DNA from 3 places in the Clostridium omnivorum genome. Region 3 is predicted to be linked to each of the others. Evidence: riboswitches for the same ligand, from Rfam matches in the RefSeq annotation. Region 3 holds a riboswitch; each other region holds the start of a gene.
What was found. Region 3 has a riboswitch for glycine ahead of bsdE14_RS02340 (GrdX family protein). Riboswitches for the same ligand answer to the same signal wherever they lie in the genome.
Positions count from the first base shown of each region.

Region 1 (10,725 bases), 2.2 Mb from region 3:
TTCGAAGATTAATGCTGAGCATGTAGTAGTTGTATCTCCAGAAACTGCATACTATGAGATGCAGAAAATGATAGGCACACTTCCAAATCCTAGTGTATATAAAATAGGAGAATTGGGAGTAACCATGATGAAAGATAGTGCTTATTATGTAGCGCCAATTGAAGTGGATGGCTTCTTTAGAGAAATAACAAATAATGAAATCCCAGGAGTAATATGCGTTTCTGCTGAAAAACCAGCAGATGCTAAAATAGTTAATACTCCAAGTAAGATTGCAGAGTCCTTGATGTTTGGACACGACCTTCAAAGATATCTTAGAAAATTTAAATCAAATTCTATATTGTTCCAGGCAAATGCGGAAATGGATGATGAAGGTAATCCATATTATGTTGGAAGTTATGGCCATTATAAATATGGACGCAAAGGACCAGTTGTTGATGGAGTTCTATTATATTCCTTCAAGGATGGTAAGGTTACGGACTACAGCATAGATAAAGTTCCTGAGTGGGTGGATGAAGTATATCCTTCTGATGTGTCAGAAAAATATAACGATTATTTTGGTACTCTAGCAAAAGGTCTATTAAATAAAATAGTATCTAAAACAGGTGTGCATATACCAACTAGATGGAGTGGAGAAACAAAGGTAGAAGGACTTGAAGTAAATTCCACTGAAGTTACTGGTGTTATAGATGCTGACGGAAAAATGAAGTGGTTTACCGACCATACAAATACTTCTAATGCATCTACAACAATGACTGGCTATACTCTTATGGATATGAAAACTGGAAAAATGATTTATTATAAAACTGCTGGCTATATAAATGGAAAAGGTGCCATGAATGCTGTTGATAAAACCCTTGGAGCAAATAAGTCAAACTGGGCACCAGTACAACCTCTTTTCTATAACCTTTATGGATACGAGGCTTGGGTAGTTCCAGTTGTGAATAAGACTGACGGTGCACTTGTTAAGGTTGCAGTGGTTGCAGCTCAAAATGGATATGTAGTTCTTGAAGACAATAAAGACAATGCGCTTGAAGGCTTTAAAAATGCTATTGCTTACGGAAAAATAAATGAAAACAGCAATAAAAATGCTAATAGCGAAAAAGCTGAAGAAAAGGCTATAACAGGCAAGGTATCAAGGATAACTGCAGTAACGGAAGAAGGAAATACTATCTTCTATGTTAAATTGGAAGGTATAAACACAATTTACATGGTTAATAAGTCTGCAGGAATTGATATAGTGCTTACAAAAGAAAATGACCAAGTAGAAATAAGGTATATGGATATAAAGGATAACAATGTTGTTTCAACAACTAAATTTAAAAATAATAGTGTAAAATAGGTAAAAATAAAGCCCTGTAAATGCAGGGCTTTATTTTATCTGTTATCAACCTTTTCAGGGTACATATCATGGTAGAATAATCTCTTTTCAGCAACTTCTCTCCACTTGGTACCTTCTTTACCATAATTACAGTATGGATCAATAGAAATTCCGCCTCTTGGAGTAAATTTACCCCATACTTCTATATATTTAGGTTCCATTAGCTTTATTAAATCCTTCATTATTATGTTCATGCAATCTTCATGAAAATCTCCATGATTTCTAAAGCTTAATAGGTATAGCTTTAGGGATTTACTTTCAACCATTAACTTGTCTGGAACGTAGGAAATATAAATAGTTGCATAATCAGGCTGTCCTGTTTTAGGGCAAAGACTTGTAAACTCAGGACAATTAAATTTAACAAAATAATCATTGTCAGGGTGCTTATTTACAAATGCTTCAAGTACTGTAGGGTCGTAGTCATAATTATATTTTGTTCCTTGATTTCCGAGAAGGGTTACTCCTTCTAGTTCTTTTTCATTTCTTCCACTCATGTTTATTTCCTCCAAATTTATTAACTGCTTAAGGTTTTATTTAAGTTTATTCTTCAATTGGTTAACTAATACAACTGCAACTATGCCTGGGATAATTTGACCGATGCATAAGCTAGTAGCAAGTACAATATAAGGTACATGTAGTACATAAGAAAGCCAAATAGGAACTACTAATCCAGGAACTAAAATCACTGGTATTGCTATAAAGCAATCATTAAGATTGTTTTTTCTTATAAGGTAAACTAAAAAGGATGTAAGCACACCTACTAAAAATCCTCCTAGCATATCAAATATGCCAAGACCGCCCATTAATGTATTGCTCAAAAGGTTGCTAAATCCTAGAGGAACAATTAAAAATGGATAAATTGCACTTAATCCATATAGAGAAGTAGCTAGTCTTATTTGATATTGCCCAAATGAAAAACCCTGAGTAAAGTACATTATTACTATGTACAATGCCATAACAATTCCGGAAATAGTAATTTTGTTAACTGATGATATTTGTTTTATACTCTGTTTTTGCTGCAATTTGCTGCCTCCTAAAGATAAATTTAAAAATAAAAAAAGGGCATAAGCTGCCCTATAAACTTAATACTATTTGTATTCTTTTATTTTGAATTAAAAAATTGCAAAATAAAAGGGGCACAAAGCCCCATCAAATACAAAATATACTACTAACAAGTAGTAAGTACCCTAGTTTTGTTTATAGACAGGATGGTTACGAACTGTCTTATTTTATTTTCTGAAAATAATAATAGCATAATTAGTGCAAATATGCAATTGTTCAATATATGTAAAAATCGTTAATTTAGTACATAAACATTTACATATTTCACTGCCCAATTTGTTGATTCACCATATGTATCAAAAAACACGTCAATGGTTTTTCCAATTATATTTGTACCAGTATCGGCTGCTATGGCAAAACCATAACCTTCCACAAATACCTTGGTACCAAGTGGAATAACACTTGGGTCAACAGCAATAGTACTGTAACCGTCCGGATTTCTTACAGCAAGTCTACCGGAAGCCGTATATGTTCTGCCTATGCCGCGAATAGCACTATAAGCAGTAGCTCTAGCTCTGAAAGATTTACTATAAGGTAGAGGATCTCCACCTCTTGAAATTGGTTTATCAGGATAAGTTCCAAGTACTACTATTTTATCTGTAGGATTTTTAGTTACTTTTTCACTAACAGTTTTTCTTGCTACTTCTTTTCCATTTTCATAGGTTACATCTGTAACAATCTGCTTTTCACCATTTTCACCGTCCTGAACGGTTTTCTTTACTGTATTTGATAAACCTCGGTCGGTTTTCATTACAGTTTTAAACTCAACTGGAACTGAATCTTTAAAGGTTTTAGTTTCAACCTTTACTACTTCTACATTCATATTTACATCAAGCTTTGTATTAAGCTCAGGAGTAACTTTATCCTGTGGATTGTAAGTTATTCCTTCAGCCTTCAGCATGGCTTCAACAGTATCCTCTGCAGTGAGTACATCTGTTTCTTTTCCTTCTACAACAACCTTAATGCTTACTGCCCGTTTAATGTTAACAGTATCTTTGTTAACTATTTTTGCATTTAAACTAGGAGATACTTTATCTTTTTGACCCACAGCTATGTCTTTATCTTTTAATGCCTTTTCAACAGTGTTGCTAAATGTTATAACCTTAATGGGTTTTCCGTCAATTACTACAGTAATGGTTTTTAATTTAACCCATACCAAAGTGCTTAGAATTGTAATTAATGTCACCAGCGCCAGAGAAGCTAAAATGGTCTTATTTCTTTTCTTTTCAAGAAAAGCTTTGAAATTTATAATGGCCATCTCCCCCTATCTATATTGGTAAATATATGAAGATGATATAGCATTTTTTTGATTCTGTCAAATTTGAAGGATTTAAATTGCATGGATTTAATATTTTGAATATATTTGTTAATGCAATTTGCAGCTTCAATTTACATATCCGTCTTATTCAATTATATTACTAACACTCCCAAAAAAGACTGAAATATTAAGGGGACTAGTATCAATTGTTCAAAGTTATATTTTGCAGTGCCGAAAATATTTAATTTAATAAAAGAAGGAATTTGTTAATATCTGGTGAATAAATAAGGCATGCATTTATATTAATTAAGGATGGTACAAATTATATGCTGCAATTAATAAAAAAGATTGATCTTACACCTGATTTAAAGAAGATATTTTATCTTTCATGGCCTGTAATGCTTGGCATGATACTGCAAAGTTTACTAGGAACAGTAGATATGATATTCATATCCAAGCTTGGAACAAATGAACTTGCTGCTGCATCTTTAGGGCAATCTGCTACTACAGTGGTTTTTGTAATGTCTACATTGGTATCAGCAGGGACTATAGCACTTGTTACGAGGAGCTATGGAGAAGGTAATATGGATAAAGTAAAAAGGTATAGCTCAGAGTCTTTTTTACTGTCTGCAATTATAGGTGGCATACTTAGCATTATTTGTTATATATATACCAAGCCTATAATTATACTTATGTTTAACCCAGAAGCTAAAATTCTAGATTTATCCTATAAATACTTATCGGTTTTGTTTATAGGGACAATTTTTGTGTTTTTAAATTCAGCCTTGAGAACAATAATGCAGGCATTAGGGGATACAAGAACGCCACTTTATGTATTTGGTGCTTCAAATATACTTAATATGCTTCTTGCACCACTTTTAATATTTGTTTTTCACTTAGGAATAAGAGGTGCTGCCTTAGCTGCGGTATTGTCTACCATTTTTTCCTTTGTAACAATAAATTATATTCTTATAAAAAAGCTATACAATAAAAGCTTAAAATGCTTTTTAGCAAGTATGAAGCTTGAATTTTCTACAAGTTTTAAAATATTTAAAATTGGAGGCTGGGCTTGCCTACAACAATTAGCTAGACCTTTAACCGGTATGTTCATGGTACGTCTTGTCTATGAGGTTGGAGGAAAGGATGGCTCAGCAGCTTTTGGTGCAGGCGGGCAGGTTTTTAATTATACCTTTATATTTCTAGTGGGTCTTTCTACCGCTATTGCAATAATGGTAGGACAGAGTCTTGGAAAGGGAGATGTTGAGGGGTGTAACAATATTATAAGAGAAGGAATAAAGCTGGCAGTAATAAATATGGCTATCTTTTCAATACCATATTTCTTTTTACCAGGATCAATGATGAGGCTTTTTACCACAGATGCTAATGTGACTAGAATTGGAGTTGCATATTTAAGGATAGTTTATTTAGGTGTTGTATTTGTAATTTTTCCAACAATATACGGAGGGGTATTTCAAGGTGCCGGAGATACTTTTCCACCTATGATATCTTCGATAATAGCAAATGTTTTTCTAAAATTGCCTATAGCTTACATACTTGCTAGAGGATTTCATATGGGCACTAACGGTGTATGGATTTCAATTGCTTTATCTGTAATTATAGAGGCAATTATTATAGTTTTTTTCTTTAAGCAGAATAGATGGAAAGAAAGGGTGATTTAATATGCTTACACGTACTGAAAGCTCTAAGATTATAACTGAATTCCTAAAAAAAGATTTACTTATAAATTTAAATATACTAGGAGTTATTGAAAATAGGCCTGAGGCTGAAATCTATGTAGACAACCCCCAAGACCCAACGGGGATATTAGTAAACAAGGGGTATATGAATTATTTATATTCTAAAAATAGTTCTTTTCTTGAAGAAGTAATTGAAAGGTTTAATAAGGATGGCTATTATGGCTTTGCAGGTATAGATAGATCAATTGCAGACAGTATAAGAGAGCATTATGAAGTGGATTGGTGCAACCCATGTACATTATACTATTTACCCAAGGAGAATTTAGATTTAACTAGAATAAAAAATGAAGTCCAAAGTATAGATATAAAGGATGCTGAAACTATAGACTATTATTATACCTTTAGAGGCGAAAATTCAATTAATTTTATTAAAGATGATATACAAAATAGACCATCTTCAGCTGTATATAAGGATGGAGAAATAGTATGCTGGGTACTTACTCACGATGATAATTCCTTAGGTATTATGTATACAAAGGAAGAGCATAGAAGAAAAGGCTATGCTGAGGATGTGACTATAGATATTGCTGCAAAGCATATTGAAAAAGGCAATGTACCATATCTTCACATAATAGAGGGAAATGGAATGTCACCAGGCCTTGCTAAAAAATGTGGATTTGTGGAATGTGGAAAAGTAGATTGGTTTGGTATTAGAGTAGGAAATCCAGAAGAATAATAAGATAAATATATGGTGATACAGTTAGAAGCTTTATAATGGAAAAACAGGGTATAAATCTCATTGACTATTTGCTTATTTGTTAATAAAATTAAGCAGTAAAGTTAATATTGTGAATGATAATTGTTGGAGATATCTTAAAAAGATAACCGTAGAAGAAAGGAATAAATTATGCTCAATATTTATTCCGAAGCTTTCAGGTCAAGTACAATAATTTGACACAACCCTGGAGAGACCGCTTAATCGTGGCATCAAAGGAGCAACTTAAATTTGAGGAAACTTTCAGATAAAAGGACAGGGAATAAGGTAGCATTATTTTTTATGCGACTTTGTTCCCTGTCCTTTTATACATTTTTATAAAATTGCTTTTTCATGGCTATAGTATTCAAGAAAATTAATTTATTGGGGAATAATAAATTAGGGGCTTTTTTTATAGAAACAATGAAAAATAGTTTAGGATGGTGTATTTATGGAAGCTGAAAAGCAACAAAGAAATGAAGTGAAGGGCTCAAAGGAACTTAAGAAGGAAATAGGATTATTAGAAGCAATGACAATGGTTATAGGGGTAGTAATTGGTTCTGGTATATTTTTCAAGGCTTCTACAGTTTTTAAAAATGCCGGAACTCCCAAGCTAGGGGTGCTAGCTTGGGTTATTGGGGGCATAATTACAATGGCCTCAGCTCTTACAGTAGCAGAAATTGCTGCTGCAATTCCAAAGACTGGTGGAATGTTTGTTTATCTAAAAGAGCTTTATAGTGAAAAATGGGCGTTCTTATTTGGATGGATGCAGACCCTTATATATGTTCCAGGAGTTGCCGCTGCTCTATCTATAGTTTTTGTTACACAGGCTACTTATTTTATTCCAATGACTGGAGCACAGCAAAAAATTCTTGCTATATTTATGTTATTCTTCATAATGATAATAAATGTTTTATCTACTAAACTAGGTAGTAAGGTACAATTTGTTGCTACTATTGCAAAGCTTATTCCTATATTTGTTATTATAATCTTTGGCTTGCTTAAAGGCCAGGCGCATAGTCTTTCTGTTCCAGTGACTGCTGGTACCTCGATGGGTGCTGCAGGGTTTGGTGCAGCAATACTGGGAACTCTATGGGCATATGATGGGTGGATTGGTGTAGGAAACATGGCTGGAGAGCTTAAAAATCCTAAAAAAGACCTTCCGAAATCCATAATATTAGGATTATCAATAACTATAGTAGTTTATATTTTAATAAATATGGCTATTGTAAATGTTATGCCAGTTTCAAAGGTTATTGCCTCTCAAAAACCTGCTTCTGATGTTGCAGTAATACTTTTTGGTAATTCAGGTGCTGGACTCATAGCTGCAGGTATTATGATTTCTATATTTGGAGCTATGAATGGATATCTAATGACAGGTGTAAGAGTTCCTTTTGCTATGGCCCAAGATAATCTATTTCCATTTCCAAAGTTCTTTGGGAAAGTTAGTAATAAATATGTAACACCAATAAATGCCTTTGTTTTTGAGATAGTTCTTGCGTGCTTATATGTTCTTAGTGGGTCTTTTGATACACTTACGAATCTTGCAGTTTTCGTAATGTGGATATTCTTCGTTATGACTGTGGGTGGAATATTTATCTTAAGAAAAAAGCACAAGGATTTAGCTAGAACTTACAGCGTACCATTATATCCAATTGTGCCTATAATAGGAATTGCAGGAGGTATATATATAATAATAAGTACTTTGATAACAGATACAAGGTATGCATTATTTGGAATAGTTGTTACTCTTGTTGGCTTGCCAGTTTATATGGCTATTAAAAAGAGCTCTAATAAGTAGATTTATAGGAAAAATAAAAAGTGCCTTTTGGCACTTTTTATTTTCAGGTGGTAAACTCTTATTTGAGTTTACCACTATTTTTTGCAATAATATAAAGTTTAGTTTCTACTCATTTCTAAAAGTTCTTCATTTGTTTCAGCTGCTTCATTTTCATTTACTAAAACAATTAAGCAGTCTCCAGATTGAATGGCAGTGTTACCTTTAGGTATAATCTCTTTTTCTCCTCGTCTGATACCTACTAGCAAGCAATGCTTTGGAAGTCTAAGTTCTTTAACTTTTTTACCGTCCATTACAGAAGCTAAACAAACTGGTATTTCTAATAAAGCTTTGTTCTTACTGTCTCCCTCAAATTCATATTGTCCATTATTCTTTAACAACCTATCAAGCAGTGATTCATATATTGGCTCAGATTTTAGCAAATCTGCCACTACGTAGGCTACTAAAGAAATTACACTTAATGAAAGCAAGTTTGAAAAGGTTCCTGTCATTTCTGTAATTAAGATACTGCCGGTAATAGGCGCTCTTACAATAGCCGTAAAATATCCAGCCATAGCCAGCATTATAAAATTATTTATATATTTGGGGTCAAAACCGAAAAAATGAACTAATGCATTTCCATATATAGCACCAGTCAAAGCTCCTAAAACTAGTAAAGGAAAAAATATTCCACCCGGTGCTCCAGAGCCATAGCTCAACATAGAAAAAAAGAATTTAATTATAAGAATAATAAATAGCATTTTCACTGTAAAATTTCCATTAGTCAAAGAATCGATAAGGGAATGGCCTCCGCCTAGTACTTGAGGCAAAAATAAAGCCAAAAATCCAGCAGCTATAAACGGAACCATAGGCCTAAATTTTACAGGTAACCATTTTATTTTGCTATAGAGATCCTGAGTTTTTAAAAGAGCATAGTTATATATAACTCCAAAAATTCCTACAATAATTCCAAGTAAAATAATATAACCATATTTTTCAAGAGGTAAAGCAGTTACATTATGAAAGCTGAAAACTGGCTTTAATCCAAAAAAATGTTTTGAAATAAAATCAGAGGTTAAAGCGGCTGACATAGCTGAAAGTAGAATCAATGGTGAAAAATGCTTATGTACCTCCTCAAGCGAAAACATAACGCCTGCTAAGGGTGCATTGAAGGCTGCAGCAAGACCGGCACTAGCTCCGCTTGTAATAAGATATTTTTCTTCAAGTTTTATCCTTTTAAAAACCTTACCAACACCTTGCCCAACAGCAGCGCCAAGTTGAATGGATGGACCTTCTCTTCCAAGAGATAAACCTGCTCCAATAGAAATCACACCACCAATAAATTTTTTTATAATTACTGATAGCCAATTCATATTGATCTTTCCTAAAAGTACACCCTCTACTTGAGGAATTCCACTTCCACTAATTAGAGGTTCTTTTTTTATTAACATCCCAACAACATATGCTAATATGATTAATACAAAGAACCAAACAGGCATAAGTTTGTATCTGGGGATATTAAGCTTAAAAATGAAGTTTCTTAATTCTTCTGCTTTTTCTAGGACGATTCTATAAAATACAATTAAGAATCCTGAAAGCATACCTACAAAAATACCTTCAAACAATAGTTTAAGTTTAAAGTTTTGCCAATGAGATAATGTGTTTATTGTATTATTCTTGCGTGTATTATCCATTATGCAACCCCCTTGTTTTTAGTTATTTGCTTCATTTCACAAGTTTTATTATAGCTCTGACACTTTAATAAAGCAAATTACTATATTGGAATGGTTAATTTGAGGAGTTTAATCAAGGAGACTTTTTCATATAAATTATAAGGAACAAACAGATGTGGTGCTTTCATAAAATTATAGTTGAAACGGCTTGAATTAATAAATAATTCAAGCCGTTCTTAAATAATAGTTATTTTACCCACTTTTCAGCCCATTTTTGAACTTCATCCATAGTAGGTTTTAATTCTCTTCCTTTTTCTGTGAGTTCATATTCTACTCTTACAGGGGTTTCTGGATAAACATTTCTCTTTATTATTCCTGCTGCTTCTAATTCTTTAAATCTTTCAGTAAGCATTCTATCACTAAGCTCAGGAATTAGGCTTCTTAAGTCACAAAATCTTTTAGGACCATCAAGAAGTACTTTAATTATTAGTCCAGTCCATTTTTTGCCTAACAATCCAAAAGCGCATTCAAATCTAGGACATAGATGAAAATCTCCCATTTTTATTCACCTCTTAACTTGGATTAATATTTATAAATTAATATTATAGTTCAACTTAAAATATATTAATATATATTTTAACATACTTATTCTATATTTGTTATAAAAAAAGTAAATATAGTTAAATAACAAATATACTTGACATAAGTTTATTACTTATAGTATTATACTTACATAAAGTAAGTTTAGATATTTTAATTATATCATTATTTTAAAAATAAGCAAGCCCAAATATAAAATGTTAAAAAAGTAAATAGAAAAGGAGGAGTTTTTATGAAACTTATAAAAGGAGAAAGAGTTAAAGATGGAGCGGGAGTAAACCTTAATAGAGTTATTGCAATTAGTTCACTGGACCATGCAGATCCTTTTTTTCTCTTAGATGAATTTAGAAGCAATGATAATTCTGATTATGCTGCTGGGTTTCCCATGCATCCTCATAGAGGAATAGAGACTATAACTTATATGATTGAGGGGAGCTTTACTCATAGAGATTCAAAAGGAAATGAAGGAAATTTAAAATCAGGTGAAGTGCAGTGGATGACGGCAGGAAAAGGAATACTTCATGAG
Region 1 covers NZ_BRXR01000001.1:2,725,465-2,736,189, forward strand. The annotation lists gene bsdE14_RS12905 (hypothetical protein) at 1-1,339, shown strand, start outside; gene queF (preQ(1) synthase) at 1,375-1,872, opposite strand; gene bsdE14_RS12915 (QueT transporter family protein) at 1,909-2,400, opposite strand; gene bsdE14_RS12920 (resuscitation-promoting factor) at 2,676-3,698, opposite strand; gene bsdE14_RS12925 (MATE family efflux transporter) at 4,025-5,377, shown strand; gene bsdE14_RS12930 (GNAT family N-acetyltransferase) at 5,379-6,131, shown strand; glycine riboswitch at 6,348-6,439, shown strand; gene bsdE14_RS12935 (APC family permease) at 6,601-7,950, shown strand; gene bsdE14_RS12940 (ClC family H(+)/Cl(-) exchange transporter) at 8,049-9,620, opposite strand; gene bsdE14_RS12945 (winged helix-turn-helix transcriptional regulator) at 9,847-10,158, opposite strand; gene bsdE14_RS12950 (pirin family protein) at 10,432-10,725, shown strand, end outside.
Region 1: it holds a riboswitch for glycine, as region 3 does, so the genes downstream of both, bsdE14_RS12935 (APC family permease) here and bsdE14_RS02340 (GrdX family protein) in region 3, are expected to answer to the same signal.

Region 2 (10,725 bases), 150 kb from region 3:
CCCATCTTTACTAAGTTATGTTATAAACTAATTGCCTTATAATTTAGCGCTTCTTCAACTATTTCTTCAGGAGTTACCTCACCTTTTTCAGGGTAGAAAATTAAATCTGATGCTGCTGGATGAGGTACATTTCTTTCAAAAACTTCAATCATCTCATCAATTTCTTCTTCGGTTCCTTCTACATTAATAATTCTTTTCACAATCTCTATCAATTCGTTTTTACTTAATTTTTCTTTCATAACCCCACCACCTAATATGTATTAGATGCTAATTTGTCCACTTGACCAGCCATCAATAAACCATTTTAAAGATGATGTAACCCACGTTCTACTATCATCTTCGTGGTTCCAAACATATATGTCGTCCTTGCTTATCATCCCATTGAGTATTGTATATGCAAATTGATCACCATTCCCTGCATCAGCAAAAAACAATAGGCAGTCAAAAGGCATGTATAATTCCTTAAAATCGCTCGAATTTCTAAAACTTAAATTATCTTGTACTATTCTTTTAATGTCCCAAATTAAGCTAATACGATATTCACCTAATATTCCGTTAGACTCCTTTAGTAATTTCCTTAAATCATCTGGTAACCTTACACCAAGCTGTTCTTCCGCCTCAATTATTTCTTTTTCATTTGCTGGTTCCTGAAATTCATATTCATCAGATAAATTTCTAATAAATTCTTTCCACATTGCTATTCCCCTTATCATCATATCTATGTTATATAAAAGTAATTCAAATTATTTTTACTAGAGCATTTAAATCCATCACCAATTATATGGTAATCCTATCTTATCCAATTATCTAGACAAAAAACTTGCAAGTTTTCTTATTTCGATATCTCATTTATCAGGTTATCTTTATTCAAATCCACATATACAGTCAAATTTTTAAATATATTTCGTTCATTATGATAAAGATATAAATCATCTGCAGCAATGCTTATTTCTTCTGCCATTTGATGATATTCCTGTCCATGAGTTCTCAAAAAATTTGTTATTTCATGCTCTATTCCTTTATTAACATTGCTTCGCATCTTTTTCGTATCGAGGTTATATCTAAGCATTATACCTTTTATCTCTCTTAATATTTCATAATCTTCAGTTGCTCCTATTCTTTCTAAGGCTTCCATAGTGTCATCTAGATATAATCCGGTTGAGTTTTCTAAAAAGCCTAAAATACCGTTCATATTGAGTTCAGTATCAAAATCAATTAGTAGAATAGTATCTTTTATGATTATTGGCAAATTATCAAATATATCATTATCTCTAATTTGATAATTGCTCTTTTCATATAAATTGGTACTTACTTGCTCAAGTATCTCTTCAGCCTTTATGTTATTTAAATTTTCTATCCCTATCAACTTTTTCACATAAATACTAGTTTCCTTCATTTCCTACTCTCCTATAATATTTGTTATAAATACAACTATGCCTCATCAATTAATCTAACTAAATTTCCAGCACGCTCTCTAGGAATAATCTCTATATTAAATTCTGTAGCGATAATATCTATGTAAGCATTACCCCTGAACTACAAAATGAATATACTCTTTCTTATTCCATGAAAGCCCAATATGAATATCACCAGGATATAATCCTCTTTTTTCATCGATTAAGTCTCTCAACCATGTAGAGTTTTCTATCTTTAATATGTACGAATGAGCTTTGTCTCCATAAATTTTATATGGTAGGAACTGTGAATGCGTATATTTAGAAGCCCAACAGTTCTTAAATGATATTTTTCCCAGATAATTAGCTGGATCACCTTGTTCATCCCAGCACCCAAAGAATACCATGCATTCTCTTTCGGACGTATTTAACACAATATCACCTTGTGGATCTTGCCACACGTTAATAGGTATTATTATAGCTCTCTGTTCTCTCATTTTACCCAACTCCATATTCATATCTTATAATGCATTATCATTCCATCTACAGTTCCGCCTGCAATGTTCCCATTATAATAACTTAAGGACATTATTACACTTGGAACTCCATCTATAGTAACTTCGTCCATAAACTCAATCAGCCCATTAATACTGGATATTGCTCCTATCTTTCCTTCACTTAGTGCAAATATAATGGATGAATGTTCCTTACTAAAAACAAGCGCTGTAATTTGGCTCTTAAAAATAGCCTCCCAAGTTAGATTGCCCTTTTTAAGATCTCTCCTCATTAGAATTGTATCCCCATTGCCACGTCCATTGTAAATTCTTGTAGCTAGAACTAAAGCTTCTCCTAACTCATCTTCACAATAGCATCCTCCATCACTAAATAGGTGATAGTTACGTTTTTCATTCCATTCTAAAGGAAAAAGCCTTCTTATAATTTTAGTTATAGGATTTATAGTACATACCCACTGATTTTCGTGACTCTCTTTTGGGGTACCCTGAATAAAAAACAATTCTGGCTTTCCATTAATCTGTATATAGTTATTAATAAAATCATAGTATCCAAAATAATAACTTTCAATTTGATTTAAATTGTTATCAAGAATGAAGTCACTTGCTACGCTTTTCTTCTTACTTCGCATGCAATCACAATTTCTCGCAAGAAAGTACCCTTCTGATGATAAACTTAAACTAAGAGGATAATCCTTTGATACTCTCTTTGTCAGCTTTCTAGATTCAATCTCAACTTCATGTATACTTGACCCTTGAGATAATTTCATGTCTAATAAATTATTATAGTTATTTACGTTTATCAGCACTTTTTCTCCATTAGGTACCATAAATAGCTGTACACCATTCTCAACTTCATCAATGTGTAATTTCTTTTCTCCCCTCGTATTCCATAACTCTAGAGCAAACTTACTTCCTGTGCAGATTATTTCATCTGAATTTCTCCATATTAAATCCCATATTAGCATTCTCTCCTCATAATAATTGTTATTTTCTAAGGCGAGTGTCTTTAATAACTTTTCAATTTCAAGGGCATTCATAATTGCCACTTTCTCATAATCCTTTGCCTCATCTAAAGTAATTTCTGCCGACTCTTCTAATATTATTTTACCCTCTAGATACTTATTGGTTTTATACCCATAAAGTTTATCTTCGATGCTATTCCCATCCTCATCTTCCTCGGTTGCTGGCTTGATTATAAAGCTTAGTGTATCCCCCTCATCCTCAAAGCTACACTTAACTACCTCTCGAGATTCCTGGAGAAGTGATCTATGTTTATTATCCTTATAGTCCCACGCAACTAAATCACCTTCGAAAAAGTATCCTCCATCATAACACCCCGTTGCAATAGCTACTAGATTTAAATGTTGATGAAATGCTATATCATTAATTGGATAATGTAAATCATCCAATACTGCTAATCTTTTTATATTCTTAGTTTCATATATACTAACTCTATATCTTAATCGCATCCTCGTAGTCATTCCTCTGGCTGACCACTGAATATAGCCAAAAGAGCTTGCTATGGCAAACCTTGTTCTATCCCTATTCCAGTAAAATCCGGTTGGATGTCCAATCTCAGAAAATGCACCCTTTCCAAGTATATTTTTTAACTCTAAGCTTAACTTGCTTGCCATATACTCATCTCCATTATCTTATTATAGGCATTGTTTAATAACTACTAATAATGTAACTACAGGGATTTATTTCTTATATTATTGTATCATAACACCTAAGTTATGGCATATCAAATAAGTATTGCATTGCTACTATTAGTGAACTGATATATACATTAAATAAATAGAGGGATAGCTCCGCCACCCCCTTAGGAATTTTCACAATAAATTAATATGAGCTATAGTATGCCTAATCCCTAAGTTTTAAGCTTTCTACTAGGCTCATAATTAAAAATGTAGGTTCCCATTACCTGTCTATTCAACAATCTTGTGATTTTTGAATACATTTATTACTTGATGCTCTTTTTCAGAACCTATTGAACATAGTATTTTCATCCACTCTCCTGATTTAACTTTAATCTTATCACTATTGAATAATACTATTAACTACCACAAAAATTATTTGCGTTTTATGTTACTCTTACAAAATTTATATTTCTTATTATACCCCTCAAATGTTCCGTTTAGCTTAAGTCAAATATAACACTATCTTATTTTCTAGTTCTTTTTCTCAATTCTTTATAGAAAAAATCAGTCATAGGAATTTCCATTTAGCAGCTTGATGCAAATTCAAGTAATTTACCACAAGACCCCTAATAGGTTTGTTTCGCAAGTCTACCTTTAGAATTCCTAGTAGTACCAAAATTTTCATTGCCATAAAGGCAATATATTATTTCACCTCCTTTTATTCTACAAACCAAATAAAAAAGCACAGTATTTAATCTACGACTAATACTGTGCTTTCTATAACTTATTTGCTTAAGAATTCATCAATGGCCTTGGCAGCCTTTTTTCCTGCTCCCATGGCAAGTATAACTGTAGCTGCGCCTGTTACAGCATCCCCTCCAGCATATACTTTTTCTTTTGTGGTTTCTCCTGTTTCTTCCTGTGCTATTATACATTTTCTCTTATCCACACTTAAACCCTTTGTAGTTGTTGATATTAATGGGTTTGGTGAAGTTCCAAGTGACATTATTACTGTATCTAGCTCCATTACAAACTCAGAATCCTTAACCTCTACTGGTCTTCTTCTTCCTGAAGCATCTGGCTCGCCAAGCTCCATTTTTACACACTTCATGCCCTTTACCCAGCCCTTTTCATCTGCTAGTATCTCTGTTGGGTTTGTAAGCATATCGAAGATTACTCCTTCTTCCTTTGCATGGTGTACTTCTTCTACTCTTGCTGGAAGCTCTTCTTCTGAACGTCTATAAACTACATGCACTTCTGCTCCAAGTCTTAACGCTGTTCTTGCAGCATCCATTGCTACATTTCCTCCACCAACTACAGCTACCTTTTCACCTACTCTTATTGGTGTTGCATATTCTTCCTTGAAGGCTTTCATCAAGTTATTTCTTGTTAGGAATTCATTAGCTGAAAATACTCCATTTGAGTTCTCTCCTGGTATTCCCATGAACTTAGGAAGTCCTGCTCCTGAACCTATAAATATTGCATCAAAGCCCTCTTCTTCTAAAAGCTGATCTATAGTTATAGTTCTTCCTATGATTACGTTAGTTTCTATTTTTACGCCCAGCTTTTTAACATTTTCTATTTCATGCTTTACTACTGAATCCTTTGGAAGTCTAAACTCTGGAATTCCATATACTAATACTCCGCCTGGTTCATGAAGAGCTTCAAATATAGTTATATCATAGCCCATTCTAGCTAAATCTCCTGCACAGGTAAGTCCTGCAGGACCACTGCCTATAACGGCTACCTTTTTGCCCTTCTTTTCTGCAGCTTCTGACAAATCAACATTGTGCTCTCTTGACCAGTCAGCAACAAATCTTTCAAGCTTTCCTATAGCTATAGGTTCTCCTTTTATGCCTAGTATACACTTTCCTTCACATTGAACTTCTTGTGGGCATACTCTTCCACATACTGCTGGCAGCGCACTAGATTTTGATATAATTTTTGCTGCCTCTTCAAAATTACCTTCCTTAACCTGCTCAATAAACTTAGGTATTGATATAGTTACAGGGCACTCAGTAACACACAATGGCTTTTTACAATTTAAACATCTAGCTGCTTCCTGCTTTGCTTCTTCTTCTGTATATCCTAAACAAACCTCTTTAAAGTTTGTAGCTCTTACTTTGGGATCTTGCTCTGCTATGGGTGTTCTTTTCATTCTATCCATCAATAATAACCTCCTGCTATTTCTCTAACATTTTCCAACTCTTAGCATTAGAATATTTCTTAACTAATTAAATTCTTATATATAAATATTTAACTATTTGCCGCAGCAACCACAGCCACCTTCATGTCCTTCATGCTTTTCCTGTTCTCTGTACTGCTTCTTTGCTTCTTCAGTTTTATACATTGCTTGTCTTCTCATAGCTTCGTCAAAATCTATAAGGTGTCCGTCAAATTCAGGACCATCTACACAGGCAAATTTAGTTTCGCCTCCAACAGTTACCCTGCATGCTCCGCACATTCCTGTTCCATCTACCATTATTGGATTCATGCTTACTATAGTATGAATTTCTAACTCTTTAGTAAGCTTTGCTACAAATTTCATCATTATCATAGGCCCTATAGCTACTACTAAATCATACTTCTTTCCTTCTTCTTTAACTAGTTTTTCTAAAAGATTAGTTACCATGCCTTTAAAGCCATAGGAACCATCATCAGTAGCTACATATAAATTGCCTGCAGCTGCTTTCATTTCTTCTTCTAGAATAACGTATTCCTTTGATTTAGCTCCTATAATAACATCTGCATTAATTCCTCTTTGGTGAAGCCATTTAACCTGAGGATATACTGGAGCAGTACCTACTCCTCCTGCTATGAATATCACATTCTTATCCTTCAAATCTTCCAAATTTTCGTGTACCATTTCTGATGGCTGGCCTAGTGGTCCAACAAAATCAGAAAAATAATCCCCTACTTCATAGTTTGCCATCTGCTTAGTTGATGTTCCTAGAGTTTGAAAAACAATTGTTACTGTGCCTTTTTCTTCATCATAGTCACAAATAGTTAGTGGAATTCTTTCACCTTTTTCATCCATTTTAACTATTAAGAACTGCCCTGGATTTGCTGACTTTGCTACTCTTGGCGCTTCTACATCCATTAAGTAAATCTGTGGTGCTAATAATCTCTTTCCTACTATTTTATACATAGTCATCCTCCTTATAACTTGGAACACGGGGCAACTTAACCGTGCCATTTCCATGATTTTAAAGCTTTTAATCATTGATACTTGTGCAAAACAAAAGAACAAGGCGTAAAAAGCGTAGAAAAATACCGCCTTTTACACCCTGTCCTTTTATCTGAAAGCTTCCTTAATAAATCAAGTTACTCCTTTGATGCCACATTTAAGTGGTCTCTCCAGGGGCGTGTCAAATTATTGTAAAAAACCTGAGAGCTTCAGAATAAACATAAAGCTTGTTTTATTCCTTTCTCCTACGGTTATCCTTAATAGGATATCTCCAATAATTATCATTCACCAATATGAAGTTTTTTACAGTAATCATTTGCATTACTATACATTTCAATTATAGGTATAGTATTTTTTTTTGTCAATTATCTATTCAAATATTTTATATTTGAATTCACTAAAAAGTGTTACTATAAAAAATCATATTATTATAAAAGTGATTTATCTGGTGTCACAAGTATTTTTACATGCTTTTTCTTTTCTGGTCCTGTTAGAGCACCAAAGCCTTTTTCTACAATATCGTCTAACAGTATTCTTTCAGTTATATAACCCTCAGCCTTTATTCTGCCATCACTCATTTGAGCTATAGTAGCAGGAAATTCATGTCTATATGCTAAAGTTCCAACTATCTTCTTTTCTGTAAATACAAGCACATTAGGATTAAAGCTAACCCCTTCCTCCCAAATGCTAGTTACTACCAAAGTTCCTTCATATTTTAAACTGCTTAATCCAATATCAAAACCAATTTGAGCTCCTGTTGTTTCAAAAGCTGCATCAACTCCAACTCCGTCAGTATATTTTTTAACCTCTTCAACTATATCTACTTGGTTTGGATCTAGTACTAAATCTGCGCCTGCTCTTTTTGCATATTCTTGTCTTATTGATTTTCTCTGTAGAACTACTACTAGCTTTGCACCAGCAGCCTTTAAACATTCAATTGTCGCAAGTCCTATTGGCCCGGAACCCAAAACTATTGCTGTATCTCCAGTTTTAAAATTTGCCATTCTTATAGAGTGAAGTGCCACTGCCATTGGCTCTATAAGAGCAGCTTGTTCATAAGACATATTATCTGGTATTTTGTGTACAAACTCTTCTGAGAACACAGTGTATTCAGCAAGTCCTCCTCCGCTGCCACATAATCCATGGAATCCTAAGGATGAACATAGATTATACTTTCCTTCTCTGCAGGCTGGACATTTTCCACAGGCTACAATAGGCTCTACAGTAACTCTATCCCCTACTTTAAACTTATCTGCTCCCTTGCCAACTTCTACTACCTCTCCAGAAAACTCATGTCCTAGTACTACAGGAGCTGTATTTTTACTTAAAGGGTGAGGTTGTCCTACTGGAATGAATATAGGACCTCCTAAATACTCGTGAAGATCCGATCCGCATATTCCACACCATTTAACTTTAATTTTAACTGTACCTGGTAAAACTTTAGGATTTTCAATTTCTTCTACTCTTACATCTCTTTTTCCATACCATAATGCTGCTTTCATAAATATTCCTCCATCATGTTATTTAATTAACATCGTTGTTAATTTCTTCACATTTTTATAAAGCAACATTCATGCCAAACATTTTCTTATGGAATATAGGCAATTACAAAAAAGCAGTCTCAAAATGATACAAAAATTAGTGTGTCATTTTGAGACTTTACAAATTATCACTCTCAAAATGACACACTAATATTTAAACATTGTTAATATTATATTTTTTAATCTTTCTATACAAAGTAGCTCTGCTTATATTTAGCTGCTTTGCTGCTGCAACTATATTTCCTTTACAACACTGCAGAGCCTTTTCTATGTTTTCTCTTTCTAGCACCTGCATAGTAATAACACCTTGCTCTTCAGCTTCTTCACTATTTAACTGAATACTTTTTTCAAGCTGGGTAGGAGATAAGATATCTACAGATTCACTTAAATAGTAATCTCTTTCTACCACATTCCTTAATTCTCTAACATTACCCGGCCACTCATAAGCCTTAAGATGGTTTATATAATCTGAATTCAGCCTTTTATCCTTATTTTCATTCTTTAGATTTAACTTACTAATAAAGTTATAAGTTATAGCTTCTATATCATCTTTTCTATCTCTTAGAGGTATTGTTTTAATGTTAACTACATTCAATCTATAGAACAAATCCTCCCTAAAGCTTCTATTTTTAATTTCTTCCTTTAGGTCTCTATTTGTTGCACAAATCACTCTTACATCTAATTGTTTCTCGTAAGTTCCTCCTACTCTTGAAATTCTATTATTATCAAGCACTCTTAGCAGCTTTGATTGAATATCTAAAGGTAATTCACCAATTTCATCTAAAAAGATAGTTCCTCCATCAGCTAACTCAAACTTTCCTGGGTGTCCCTCTTTACTCGCTCCAGTAAATGCACCGCGATCATATCCAAATAATTCACTCTCTACCAGTTCCCTCGGTATAGAAGCACAGTTAACTGCTACAAAAGGGCCAAAATATCTTTTGCTGGAATTATGAATGGACTGTGCAATAACTTCTTTTCCAGTTCCGCTTTCACCTTCAATAAGTATATTGCAATCACTTTTAGCAGCTTTTTCTGCATACTTAATAATATCCTTCATTCGATTATTTTCAGTAATGAAATCCTCAAATTTGTAGGAAGCCTTATATCCCACCATCTGATTTACTAATCTGTGAACATACTGTGCTTCTCTAAACGTTATTACTATACCCACAGACTTATTGCCAGCTTGCATTGGTACAGCATTTATTATGCATTTAATAATATTGTTTTTTATATGGAAATCCAATTCTAAATTGTTGTACGACTTTCCTTCCGAATTCATTAGGTCATTAAAATTAATATTTTTAACTAATTTTCTTATATCAGTTTTTAATGCCTCACCTATGCTAATTTCTAAAATATTGCATGCTCTATCATTTATTCTCTTGATATTTAAATTTTCATCTAATACAATCATACCTTCAGTAACGGAATCAAAAGTTATATTTAAAAGATTATAAGAAACAGATAATGCAAGCTGCTTTTGTATATATTGTGCAGCTGAAATTACTATTCCCAAGGTATGGATATGTGCTTCATTATAGTCTCCCGACATATTAATGCACCCAATCAAATTACCGTCCTCATCATGAATTGGCGCCGCAGAACATGTCCATGAATGCTGATGTTTTCCATAATGCTCAGCTCCTATTGTTTGTACAGGTTTATTCAAAAAAATAGCAGTTCCTATAGCATTAGTTCCTACTGCTTCTTCTGTCCATAAAGCTCCTTTTACGAAGTTTAACTTTTCTGCTTTATCCATTATTCTTTCATCGCCAATTACATCGATAATGTAACCATCTTTATCTGATAGGAATAGTGAAAAGCCAGACCCCTCAACAATTCCGTATATGTTTTCCATTATGGAATGTGCAACAGCTACAAGTTGAATATTCTCTTGAATTTTGGCTTCAACAGGTACCTTAAATCTATCGTTACCTCTCCCATTATTATAATCAACCGAATATTTTCTACATCTCTGCCAAGACTCACCTATTTCTTGTTTTACTCCTGGAACGAGCACTCCAGTTTCAGTAAAGTTCTTCCATGCATTATATATAAACTTTGGATAATCAGACACCATATTCATCACTCCATAGAAAATCGTTATTTTATTAACTAATATAGCCGTTTTATATTTTACAGTCAAGAAGATAAAAAATCCACAAATTCTTATACCATAAGAATTTGTGGATTTATCTTGATTGATTTATATTCAATCCTTTTTTAATAAATAAAATAATTCACTCCTTTAAATTAATAGGGTTTGTTTCAAAATACACCAAACAATTATGTATATAGCTAAACTGCTGCAAGATTATCACAGTTTGGTTCTGATTTACTCTCTGTATTTGTATACTCTTTACAAAGCAAGGCCCTTATATAGCCCCTATCCTTAGTGGTTGATTCAATATAGAATCCTCTTCCGTAATAAAATCTAACAAG
Region 2 covers NZ_BRXR01000001.1:366,733-377,457, forward strand. The annotation lists gene bsdE14_RS01695 (bacteriocin immunity protein) at 21-239, opposite strand; gene bsdE14_RS01700 (SMI1/KNR4 family protein) at 261-695, opposite strand; gene bsdE14_RS01705 (DMP19 family protein) at 833-1,396, opposite strand; gene bsdE14_RS01710 (hypothetical protein) at 1,526-1,912, opposite strand; gene bsdE14_RS01715 (hypothetical protein) at 1,909-3,543, opposite strand; gene gltA (NADPH-dependent glutamate synthase) at 4,334-5,716, opposite strand; gene bsdE14_RS01725 (sulfide/dihydroorotate dehydrogenase-like FAD/NAD-binding protein) at 5,810-6,697, opposite strand; glycine riboswitch at 6,827-6,920, opposite strand; gene bsdE14_RS01730 (2,3-butanediol dehydrogenase) at 7,165-8,238, opposite strand; gene bsdE14_RS01735 (sigma-54-dependent Fis family transcriptional regulator) at 8,432-10,360, opposite strand; gene bsdE14_RS01740 (GNAT family N-acetyltransferase) at 10,582-10,725, opposite strand, start outside.
Region 2: it holds a riboswitch for glycine, as region 3 does, so the genes downstream of both, bsdE14_RS01725 (sulfide/dihydroorotate dehydrogenase-like FAD/NAD-binding protein) here and bsdE14_RS02340 (GrdX family protein) in region 3, are expected to answer to the same signal.

Region 3 (10,725 bases):
GTTCATAACTAGGTCTGCATCAGGATTACCAAAGCCTTCTTCTGAAACTATAACTGCATCTGCTCCTAAGAATTCTACAAGTTTAGCAGTCATATCTGAAGATCTTTGCTTATCAGCAAGGTAAACATTTTCGTTTGTTATTACACAGCCAAGGAAGTTATAATCCTTTCCGTGTCTTTCATATAAATCTTCAATTACTGGGTGATTCATATGAACATATGATGGGTTCTTATCGCAAGCTGAAACACAGTTTCCACTAACTATAGCACCATCAAATACTTCTGTTGGATATATAAATGTTGGTATTATCTTCTTAGCATCTACTCCATAAACATAAGTGTCGTGAAGAAGACCTTGAGTTTGAAGCATATAAACATAAACTACCTTTGGAAGGTCTGGATATTGCTTAACTTGTTCAAGTAATGGCAATGTCTCATATGTTTTAACTTCATCTGGCTGAATATCCTTACCAGCTTTTCCAAGATAAGTAGCAGCTTTAAATCCAACTATTCTTACTGCTTCTTCATGTTCATGTTGTAGAACTCCATCTTTTGGTTCACAGATAATAACAACATTGTTAGTCTTAGAGAATGGAGTATATCTTGCTCCTTCACCACTCATGTCAATAATACCTTCTTGGAAACCAACTATTTTACCAGTAGTAACAACAGCTGCTCCCTTTAAAACATGAGTTCTTCCTGAACCAACTGTATCAACCTTGTTAATGAATCCAGGGAATATGCCACCCTTTCCTTCAACTTTAACTCTTGGTTCAATTACATCTTTTACTGGAATTATTCTTGTCTCCTCACCAGGCTTTGCCAAATCTACATCGATGGATTGTAATCTTTCATCTCCGCCAATTTCCTTTAATAACTCTTCTTTGTTTATATAAAGCACTCCATTTTCAACCTTTGTTGCAGCTGCAAACTGGATATCCTTTATATATATTTTTCCAAGTTCTAGACGCAAAGCGGTCACCTCCCTATAATTTTTGTTTATAATTTTCAACTACTTTTGTAGTTGTAATTACTTTAGTAATTTAGTGGAAAAAGCAGTGCGGTGAATTTTCCACTTTCTATTCTTAAAGAACGTCGTAAGTTTTCTTTATGAAGATTTCTACATCTTCTAAAGTACTGATTTTATCTGGAGTTACAGTATCAATTTTTTCTCCATTTTTGTATATTATCATAGTTGGAAGTCCTAAAACTCTTTGAGCTATAGCAACTCTTCTAGCAACACCAATATTTAAACTAGCAAACTTTATTTTGTCGCCATATTTGTGTTCTAATTCATGTACTCCAGGCATAAGTTCTTTACATATTTCACACTTATCTCCCCAGAAGTCTACAAATACAGGTTTTTCAGTATAATTAATAACTTCTTCTTCAAAATTTTCCTTATTTAATTCTATCATTTTCTTTCCCTCCATTTAATAATAGATTAACTAAACCTTTATTAAAAAATAGTATATATAAATTTAATGCAACCTATTTATGAATTAAGCCTCATTAAATTCATTTTCTATATAGTGTTCAGCAGTTGTAGCTGCAATTGCACCGTCAGCTGAAGCTGTAATTACTTGTCTTAGAGATTTTCTTCTAACATCTCCTGCAGCAAATACTCCAGGTATATTAGTTCTCATATCTTCATCAGTAATAATGTATCCAGTTTCATCAAGATTAATCTTTCCAGTAAATAGTTCTGTAATTGGAAGATATCCTACGAATACAAAGCATCCATCTACCTTTAAATCACTAGCTTCACCAGTCTTAACATTTCTAAGTACAAGACCTTCTAATATTTCATCTCCCTTAGCTTCATCAACTACGGAATCATATATAACTTTTATTTTTGGATTGCTAAGAACTTTATCTTGAATTGACTTAGCTCCTCTAAATTGATCTCTTCTATGAATTACAGTAACATTTTCAGCAAATTTAGTTAGATATAGAGATTCAGTTAATGCGGAATCTCCTCCGCCTACAACTGCTACATCCAATTCAGTAAAGAAATCTGCATCGCAAGTTGCACAGTAGGAAACTCCCTTACCTCTAAGCTCTAATTCATTTTTAAAACCAGCAAGTCTTGGATAAGCTCCAGTAGCTATTATTATAGTCTTAGCTTCATAAGTTTCTTTCTTTCCAACTACCTTCTTAATCTTGCCTGAGAAATCAACTTCTGTTATTTCATCCTTTACAAATGCAGTTCCAAATTCTTCTGCTTGTTTTCTCATTCTTTCTATTAGAGATGGTCCAGTACAATCTTCTATAGATCCTGGATAGTTCTCTAATTCATCAGTAGTAGCTGTCTGACCTCCAAATTTTCCTCTTTCTATTAAAAGAGTATCCATTTTTGATCTTGCAGCATAAAGTCCTGCTGCTAAACCACCAGGTCCTCCGCCAATTATTATGGTGTCATAAATGTGAGCCATAGTTATTCCTCCTCATTTTCTAATGTTATTTTAATACATTGTATATTAAATCATAATCAATAAGTTTAAAGTCCTCTAATACTCTTTCGTTCCAATTTGGAACTGAAAAATCTCTTAAAAATTTTTCTAAAGCACTTATGCTTTCTTCAATTATGTTTAAAGAAAAGTCATCAATAGTATTATCCGCATTTTTGGATATAATAACCGTTCTATAAGGAATTTCATTCGGTTTTATACTACTCATTAGCGGGTGAGTTAATACTCTGTGTCCTTTATGAACATAATCCCTAACTTTTTTGTATACTTCCATTACATTTTTTTCAATGTATTCAACTGTACAATTTTGTGCAAATTTATCCTTTGCCATTGGATTGTTAGTAATTATTATCATAGGTTCTATCATGAGTCTTCTCCTTGTCCATAAAGAATTTTCTTGTTTTTCTGTAAACAGCAGTGCAAATTAGGAACTTTTTTGAAAATAAAAAAACAGAATGCAAAGGCAATATAGCCCTTGTACTCTGTCTTGTTAACCTGAGAGATTTACTCCTTCGGTGCTTCATTAGCTTTCCAGAGGTATGTCCATTATCGGTACTTTTGCCTGAGAGATTCACACAACTCGGCTAGTTGAGCTTATTCCTTCGGCCGTCCATTAAAAGACCCTCTCCCGATAATATCATCCATATCATTATTAATTTAAAAAATCTGAATTAATTAAATGTTATCCTTTTCACTATCATTATATAACATTATTAGAAATATTTCTACTGGTTTATGAAATATTTATGTTAAATTTTTAACTTTTTTGAAGCCATTAATTCACTTTTAGTATTCCTCTATAAAAAAAACACCAGCAGCCCTTGTGCCTGAATGAGTTCCTACTACGCAGCCTACCTCAGCTTCAATAAACTCCTGTCTATTGTGTAACATGTTTTCTCTTAAAGCCTCTAATATTTCTTGATTTTCTGCATTTAAAACCATGCAAAATTCCCCTTGCTTAATTCTTTTTTCATGAACATAATCAATTAATGTTCTAATAGCCTTTTTAGTTCCCCTAACCTTATCCATAACAGCTATTTCTCCATTTTTCACTTCAAGTATAAGTCTTATTCCTAATGCACTTCCTATAACACTAACCGTCTTAGAGAGTCTTCCACCCCTAACCAAATTCTCTAAGCTTTCAAACGCTAATGCACTTTTAACATGAGGAATATCCCTCTTAATTTCATCTTCAATAGCTTCTATATTCTTCCCCTCACCTTTAAGCCTGCATGCTTTTAAAACAATTAAGCCAAGTCCTGAAGTAACATTTACACTATCAATTACTGTTATATCACTAGTTTCAAGCATATCTCTTGCGATACATGCAGATTGAAATGTGCCGCTCATCTTAGAGGATATATGAATGGATAAGATTTTATATCCTTCTTCTAAATATTTCTTATATACATCATAAAACCTGTTTGGATTTATCTGTGACGTAGTAGGAAATATATCACTCTGATTCATTTTAGCTATAAGTTCTTTGAAGTTTATATCAATACCATCTAAATAACTTTCATCACCAAAGGACACTACAAGCGGTAATACTTCAATATCATATTTGTCCACAAGTCCTTTTGGTAAATCCGCTGTGCTGTCCGTTATAATCTTAATCTTCTCCACTCATTCATCCCCCTCTATTTCATGTTTGGAAAATTCATCTGGCGTAGTGCTTCATATGCAAGTATTGCTACAGTGTTTGAGAGATTTAATGATCTAGTGCTGGTTTCTAGCATAGGCACTCTTATTAAATTTTCAGTATTGCTATTTCTAATTCTATCAGGAAGGCCAGCAGATTCTCGTCCAAAAACTACAAAATCTCCTGGTTTATATTGCACATCTGTATATATTTCGCTTCCCTTTGTAGTAGAAAAATAGAAAGTTGAATCCTTATACTTTTCTCTTAATTCCTCATAAGATTCATAAATTTCCATGTCTAAATACTGCCAATAATCAAGTCCAGCTCTTTTAAGATGTTTTTCATCCAAGCTAAAGCCTAAAGGCTTTATTAAGTGAAGCTTAGAATTGGTAAGTACACAAGTCCTTGCTATATTTCCTGTATTTTGTGGTATTTCAGGTTCAAATAAAACTATATTTAAATTCAAAATTTACGCCTCCTAAAACATTCATTTATTCAATAAAACAAATTATACTATATCAGTATAAACTTCTCAATAGCCTTAGCTACGCCACTATTTTCATTAGTATCTGTAATAAAATCTGCGATTTCTAAAACTTTCTCTTCTCCATTAGCCATAGCTATTCCTAAACCTGCATATTTAAGCATGGATATGTCATTTTCATTATCCCCGATACATATTACCTCTTCTTTATTAATATTATAATACCCTGCTAATATTTCTACGGCTCTACCTTTGCTTACACCTTTACACATAATCTCAATATTATTTTCCCTAGAACTTACAACTTCTAGTTCATCCTCTAATGCTAATTCGCTTTTAGCACTCTTTATCTTTTCAATATCATCATCAACAACAATACATTTTAAAATGCATTCCTTATTTTCCTCAAAAGTCTTTTCCCAATTATTAACTACTTGTATTTTTATCTGCATCTCTTTTGGTAGAGTCTTGTTCATCTTAAAGTATACTTCTGAGGAATATATTATTTTTTCAGTAAATACTGTATCTGATGTATTGAAATGTGGATACAATCCATATTTTTTTGCAATACTTAAAACCTTTTTGCAATTATCTGCACCAAGTACTGACATATAAATAATCTCATCCTTGTCTTTCTCCCTCACATAGGCACCATTTGCACATATCAGCGGTACCTTAGTGCCAACAATTTCTGCAAAATAATTTGCAGATGTAAACAATCTGCCGGTACATATTGCGACTTTTACTCCTCTATCCTGTGCCATTTTTATTGCCATTTTATTTTCTTCGCTAACCTTACCTTCATTATTTAAAAGAGTTCCATCCATATCTGTACAAAATAATTTATACATTTCATCAGCTCCTCTTGCTTTTATGATGTCAGATTAATTATAGCAAATATACTAAACTATAACAAAGTCTTCAATTTTATATCAAAAAAAGTTAAAGCATATAGGTTTTTCTTTTTATAATATACCCTATATGCTTTACCAACATTTATTTGTCATCTGCAGTTGCAGTTTTATCCCTACTCATATCAGTTTTTGATTTATTGTAATAATCTATTCCTTTATTTTTATCTGAATTCAAGTAGTTTAAAAGACCATTGCAAATATTGTTACCAAAGTTCTTTAATACTTCTTCTTTAGAAAGCTTATCTCTATCTTCTTCATTACTTAAAAAGCCGCATTCTAAAAGCACTGCTGGAACATTACTATATCTTAAAACTGCTAGCCTATCTTTTATTATACCTCTATCATACCAATTATCACTTTTTAGAATTTCCTTCTGCATTGTCTTTGCCAGTGCCATTCTTTCATCCTTTTGCTCACCTTTATCATTGAAATAATAGTAGGAAGCCACACCTTTATATTTACTTTCTTTATTGCTATTTATATGTACTGAAATAAAGGCTTCAGCATTAGCTTTATTAGTAATATTACCTATCTCCTTAAGATCAACCCATTTATCCTCATACCTTGTCTTAATGATCTTACAACCTTTAAAAATCAATTCTTTTTCTGCATAATTAACAATTTTATTGGTTAGGTCTTTTTCATATATATTTTTCAAATTTGTTCCCTTATCCACTCCTCCGTGTCCGGGATCTAATACAGCTACATGATTATAGGGTTTTTCTTTTTTACTTAATAACACAATTATTTTTTTCTTATCAGCATTATCTATATATATATAGTTATTTTCTTTAAATTGCTTATTAAATTTTAGTATTATTCTATTTTCATTTTTATCATAGGTTACATCCTTACCTTGTACCTTACTACTTGACTTTATATTTACATTGTCTATAGCATCCTTCATAACAGAAACCTCAATCAAGTCATTTTTTTCATCATAATTAAGTTTCTCAATGCTTTTTTTGCAATCAATTGTATATTTTTTATAGAACTCATTTTCTTCTAAAGTGATACTCCCATTTTTATCTGCTGCCAAGGCTACATTATCCATTAAGGCATGTCCACTGGCAGAATTAATTATTAAACTTAAAAGCTTTGATAATAAAATTATCATTATTAAGAAAATTAAACAAGCTACTGCAAACTTTTTTTTATTCACAATCTTAATTTTTTTATTCATTCTTAATCACACCCAGCCCCAATTTATTAATACTATATTATAACATCCTTCCAAAAATTTCAATCAAAAAAAACTTACCTCTATTTTAACATAATATTAAAATAGAGGTAACCTCTTATTCTATATAAGCATCTTCAACTTTAGCTACATAATGATCTAATCCTTCGTTAACAAACATTACAACCTTGGGCTCACCAGTTTTATCTAATCGCGCTGAATAAGCCTTAAGTCCCTCCCTATCCAATTCTTCACTTCTTTTTACCTCTATGTTCCCATCACTATAATAATCGTAATCGGAATAAGCATTAGTTATTTCAGTTTCTAGCTTATCTGCTTGACAATCAATATTTTTGATGTTTTCTAAAACTCTTCTAATGTCTGACATAGCCTTTCCTCCTATTTGCTTTTTTAACTTTAATTTAGTACTATTTTAGTATATCTTGAAATACTAATATTATTAGCTCATAGAAGGTAAAAGGTCTAAACAACCTTTTATGGGTAACTTGCGAGAGGCATTGAGCACGATTAAGTTACCCAGTGTTTCGAGTGGAAGGAGAAACCATGAAAATAGTATTTTTAAAAGTAACTCTAAAAGCTGCCTTTACTGAGAATCAACTTGTTAAAGGTGGATGGCAGGCAAAGGATCCAGGGAAATTATATACAAGATCAAAGGGTATTTATAGATTTAATTATATAGTTAAAACATTTGGCAAAATAAAAGTAAGTGAATTACATGCAGTATTAGATTCTGAAGAAACTATCTTAAACTACAATAATTTATCAGAATTTACTTTTGAAGACTGCTGGAGTATTTTGTGGAATAAAAGTTATACTCCAAATTCAGTTGAAATTATTATGAAAAAGAACCTATTTGATTACCTTATTAATCTAGGTTGGAAGCCTTCAGTACTTGGAGTTATTGATTATCTACAGGAGGATAATGAACTTAGCTACTATTATCCTGCTCCAGAGGGTGAAGAACTCTATAAGCTTGTCGACGACAATCCTTGCGATGTACTGAGTTATATTTCAAAGCTTCGAGCATTAAATATTATATAAACTTATATATAAGCTTTATAATATAAAAAAACTTCAACGCTGGCTTTAACCTAGCGTTGAAGTGCTGTATATATGATTCTCTCATTAAAAATTCTTTGCTTTTTCCTTAGCCTTTTCTATAGTCTTTCCAACAATAGCATTAACATCATTTCCTATTATGTCTAAACCATCTGCTGAAATAGTTGTAAAATCAGTTATTCCTAAGAAACCTAATATTGTTCTTAAATATCTGTCGCCCATTTCATAAGATGCTGCAGGTTCACTTGTATAATCTCCACCTCTTGAAGTAATATTAACTACCTTTTTTCCAGTACATAGTCCTACAGCTCCTGATGCTGTATATTTAAATGTAATTCCAGTAACTGTTATATAATCTATATATGCTTTTAGTATTGAAGGAATGCTTAAGTTCCAAAATGGTTCTGCAATTACATATTTATCTGCTTCTAAAAATTGATATGCATACTTTAATATTGGATGGTCTTTCCCTGTTCCTTCTTTAGGTGTATGCAATTCTCCAAGTTCTCCTTTTGGAAGAAATTCTATTCCTTCTTCATATAAATCCAAAGTGATAATTTCATCTTGAGGATTTAATTTCTTATATTCTTCAATAAAACTATCCGAAATCTTAAAAGTTCTAGATTCTCCCTCTTTCTTTGCATTTGCTTTAATGTACAATACTTTACTCATGTTTTTCCTCCTACCTACAATTAAATATTATTTATGTTTTCTTTATTATTCTCTGTGAATATTTATTTATTATGCTATAATAATATCAATTAAATATCTTTTTAACAAGTAGACACTTTTTAGTGCCATAGTACCCAAAAAGATACTGTAAAAGGAGCTGGTTTTATGAGTGAAGAAATAAAAAAACATGAGTCTTGTCATATGAAGGAACAATGCTTAAAATATGATACATGTCCTATGGTATTAGTGCAAGATTTACTTTCAGGCAAATGGAAAATTTTGATTCTCTGGTATCTTAGTTATAATACACTAAGATTCTCTGATATTAAGAGAAGATTACCTAATATAACGCAGAAAATGCTTACACAACAATTGAGAAGCTTAGAAGAGGATGGCCTGATATTTAGAACAGTTTATAACATTATTCCCCCAAAGGTGGAATATGGCTTAACAGAAACAGGTAAAAAAACAATACCTATATTAAACATGATGCACAGCTTTGGTTCAGAATACTTAAATGAAAATAATATTAATATTACTGAATAAATTTAAATACTAATTATAAGAACCACTTCAATTAAAATCAATTGACTTAATTTTATATAAAAAAATAAAACTTGCATGTCTTTATCACTGCAAGTTTTATTTTTGGTGCGGATAACAGGATTTGAACCTGCATGGTTTCCCGCTAGAACCTGAAACTAGTGCGTCTGCCAATTCCGCCATATCCGCATAATCATTTGTGCCATATAATAGATTATATACTATTAAAATAAAAAAGCAATTTTTTATTATCATCATCTTCTCTTAAAAAGTTACAATTATTGCAATTATATTAATTTCTCTTCAATTTTTATAATCTATGTCAATAATTATAAAAAAACATATATTTATCACTTTGTATCAAATAAAAGTACCAACTCTTTACACAAAGAGCTGGTACTTTTATTATATGCTTTTAGATTTAAATTTTACTTTAAAAAATTTTAATATAGCTGAGAAATTAATGTAAAAATACTTCTTAATAAAGTATACAAAAATGTTTTGCCTACGTTTTAAATGCTTTTCTATGAAGTTATAAAATTCCTTTTTATCAAATTCAAGTGCTGTTTTCTTTCCATAGAATTCTTCATACACTAAATTAGAAACTATAGTAAGTCTTGCCCTTAATTCTTTTCCGTTAACATTTTGTATAAATTCTACATCTCCAAGATAATCAGGCTTTACTATTCCTATGGTTTTTAATCTTCTCATACTATATAAATACAGTGGTATTATGCTATTTGAATTGATTATCCTTCTCTTTCTAATTAACGACCATAGAATTCTACCAATTGTTATAAGTAAAATTATTGAAATGAAATATATTAAAACCAATACTTTAAGTGAAAGCTTTTGAATCTCTGATCCTTCACTGCCATCTAAATTTTGATCTCTTCCATTTCTCTTTATATTTGAATTCATTCCACTTACATCTGGAGAATTCTGTGTATTATCTACCTTTTCTTCATTTTTCTTTTGTTCCCTAACTAAGGTTGGTCCATCTGGGACTGCATCTACTGTATACCAAATACCCATTTGCTGGTTTTCCATAAAAAGCACTTCAGTCCATGCGTGGGCATTTTCATTAGACACTACGTAAAGGCCTTTATCATCTTTTCTTTCTGTCATATTAAAGCCTTCTACATATCTAGCTGGTACCCCTGCTATTCTGCACATAACTGTAAGTGCAGAGGCAAAATAAGTGCAATATCCCTTCTTTTCAGTGAAAAGGAAATAATCAACAAACTCTTTTCCTTCCGGTAAATCAGAAACCTTAATTGAATAGGTGTAATTTGAACTCAAGTAATCCTTTATCTTCTTTACCTTTTCTAAATCATTTTTACTGTCTTTCGTAATATCATAAACTAATTTGTAAATTGCAGGGCTAATGTTGTCTGGAAGCTGAAGATATTTTTTATATGTTTCAGAATAATAAATTGGCCCTACACCTTTTGATGCTGTACTCACATCAGCGAGCTTCAACTTTCCAACCTCTGATATTTGCATAAACTTTACAGTATAAGGTTTTTGTGTCATGCTGCTGTTCATAAAAGTTGGAATATCATCATAAAATACATCACCCTTTTCAGGATTTAAATCCACAGCATAGGAAGGAGTGAAGTAAGTAGACGTATTTAATTCTTGAGGGTAAATAGTCATAGAACTTCCTGAATCCATAAGATATCCTTTTGAAATATCCAGAGAGTTCACAGTAAGCTTATCACCTTTATCTTTATAGCT
Region 3 covers NZ_BRXR01000001.1:516,334-527,058, forward strand. The annotation lists gene bsdE14_RS02325 (glycine/sarcosine/betaine reductase component B subunit) at 1-972, opposite strand, end outside; gene bsdE14_RS02330 (thioredoxin family protein) at 1,085-1,417, opposite strand; gene trxB (thioredoxin-disulfide reductase) at 1,502-2,434, opposite strand; gene bsdE14_RS02340 (GrdX family protein) at 2,460-2,837, opposite strand; glycine riboswitch at 2,951-3,007, opposite strand; glycine riboswitch at 3,011-3,111, opposite strand; gene bsdE14_RS02345 (DegV family protein) at 3,257-4,096, opposite strand; gene trmL (tRNA (uridine(34)/cytosine(34)/5-carboxymethylaminomethyluridine(34)-2'-O)-methyltransferase TrmL) at 4,111-4,578, opposite strand; gene bsdE14_RS02355 (Cof-type HAD-IIB family hydrolase) at 4,626-5,447, opposite strand; gene bsdE14_RS02360 (N-acetylmuramoyl-L-alanine amidase family protein) at 5,593-6,693, opposite strand; gene bsdE14_RS02365 (hypothetical protein) at 6,809-7,078, opposite strand; gene bsdE14_RS02370 (hypothetical protein) at 7,255-7,752, shown strand; gene bsdE14_RS02375 (FMN-dependent NADH-azoreductase) at 7,837-8,442, opposite strand; gene bsdE14_RS02380 (winged helix-turn-helix transcriptional regulator) at 8,608-8,988, shown strand; tRNA gene bsdE14_RS02385 (tRNA-Leu) at 9,092-9,174, opposite strand; gene bsdE14_RS02390 (transglutaminase-like domain-containing protein) at 9,391-10,725, opposite strand, start outside.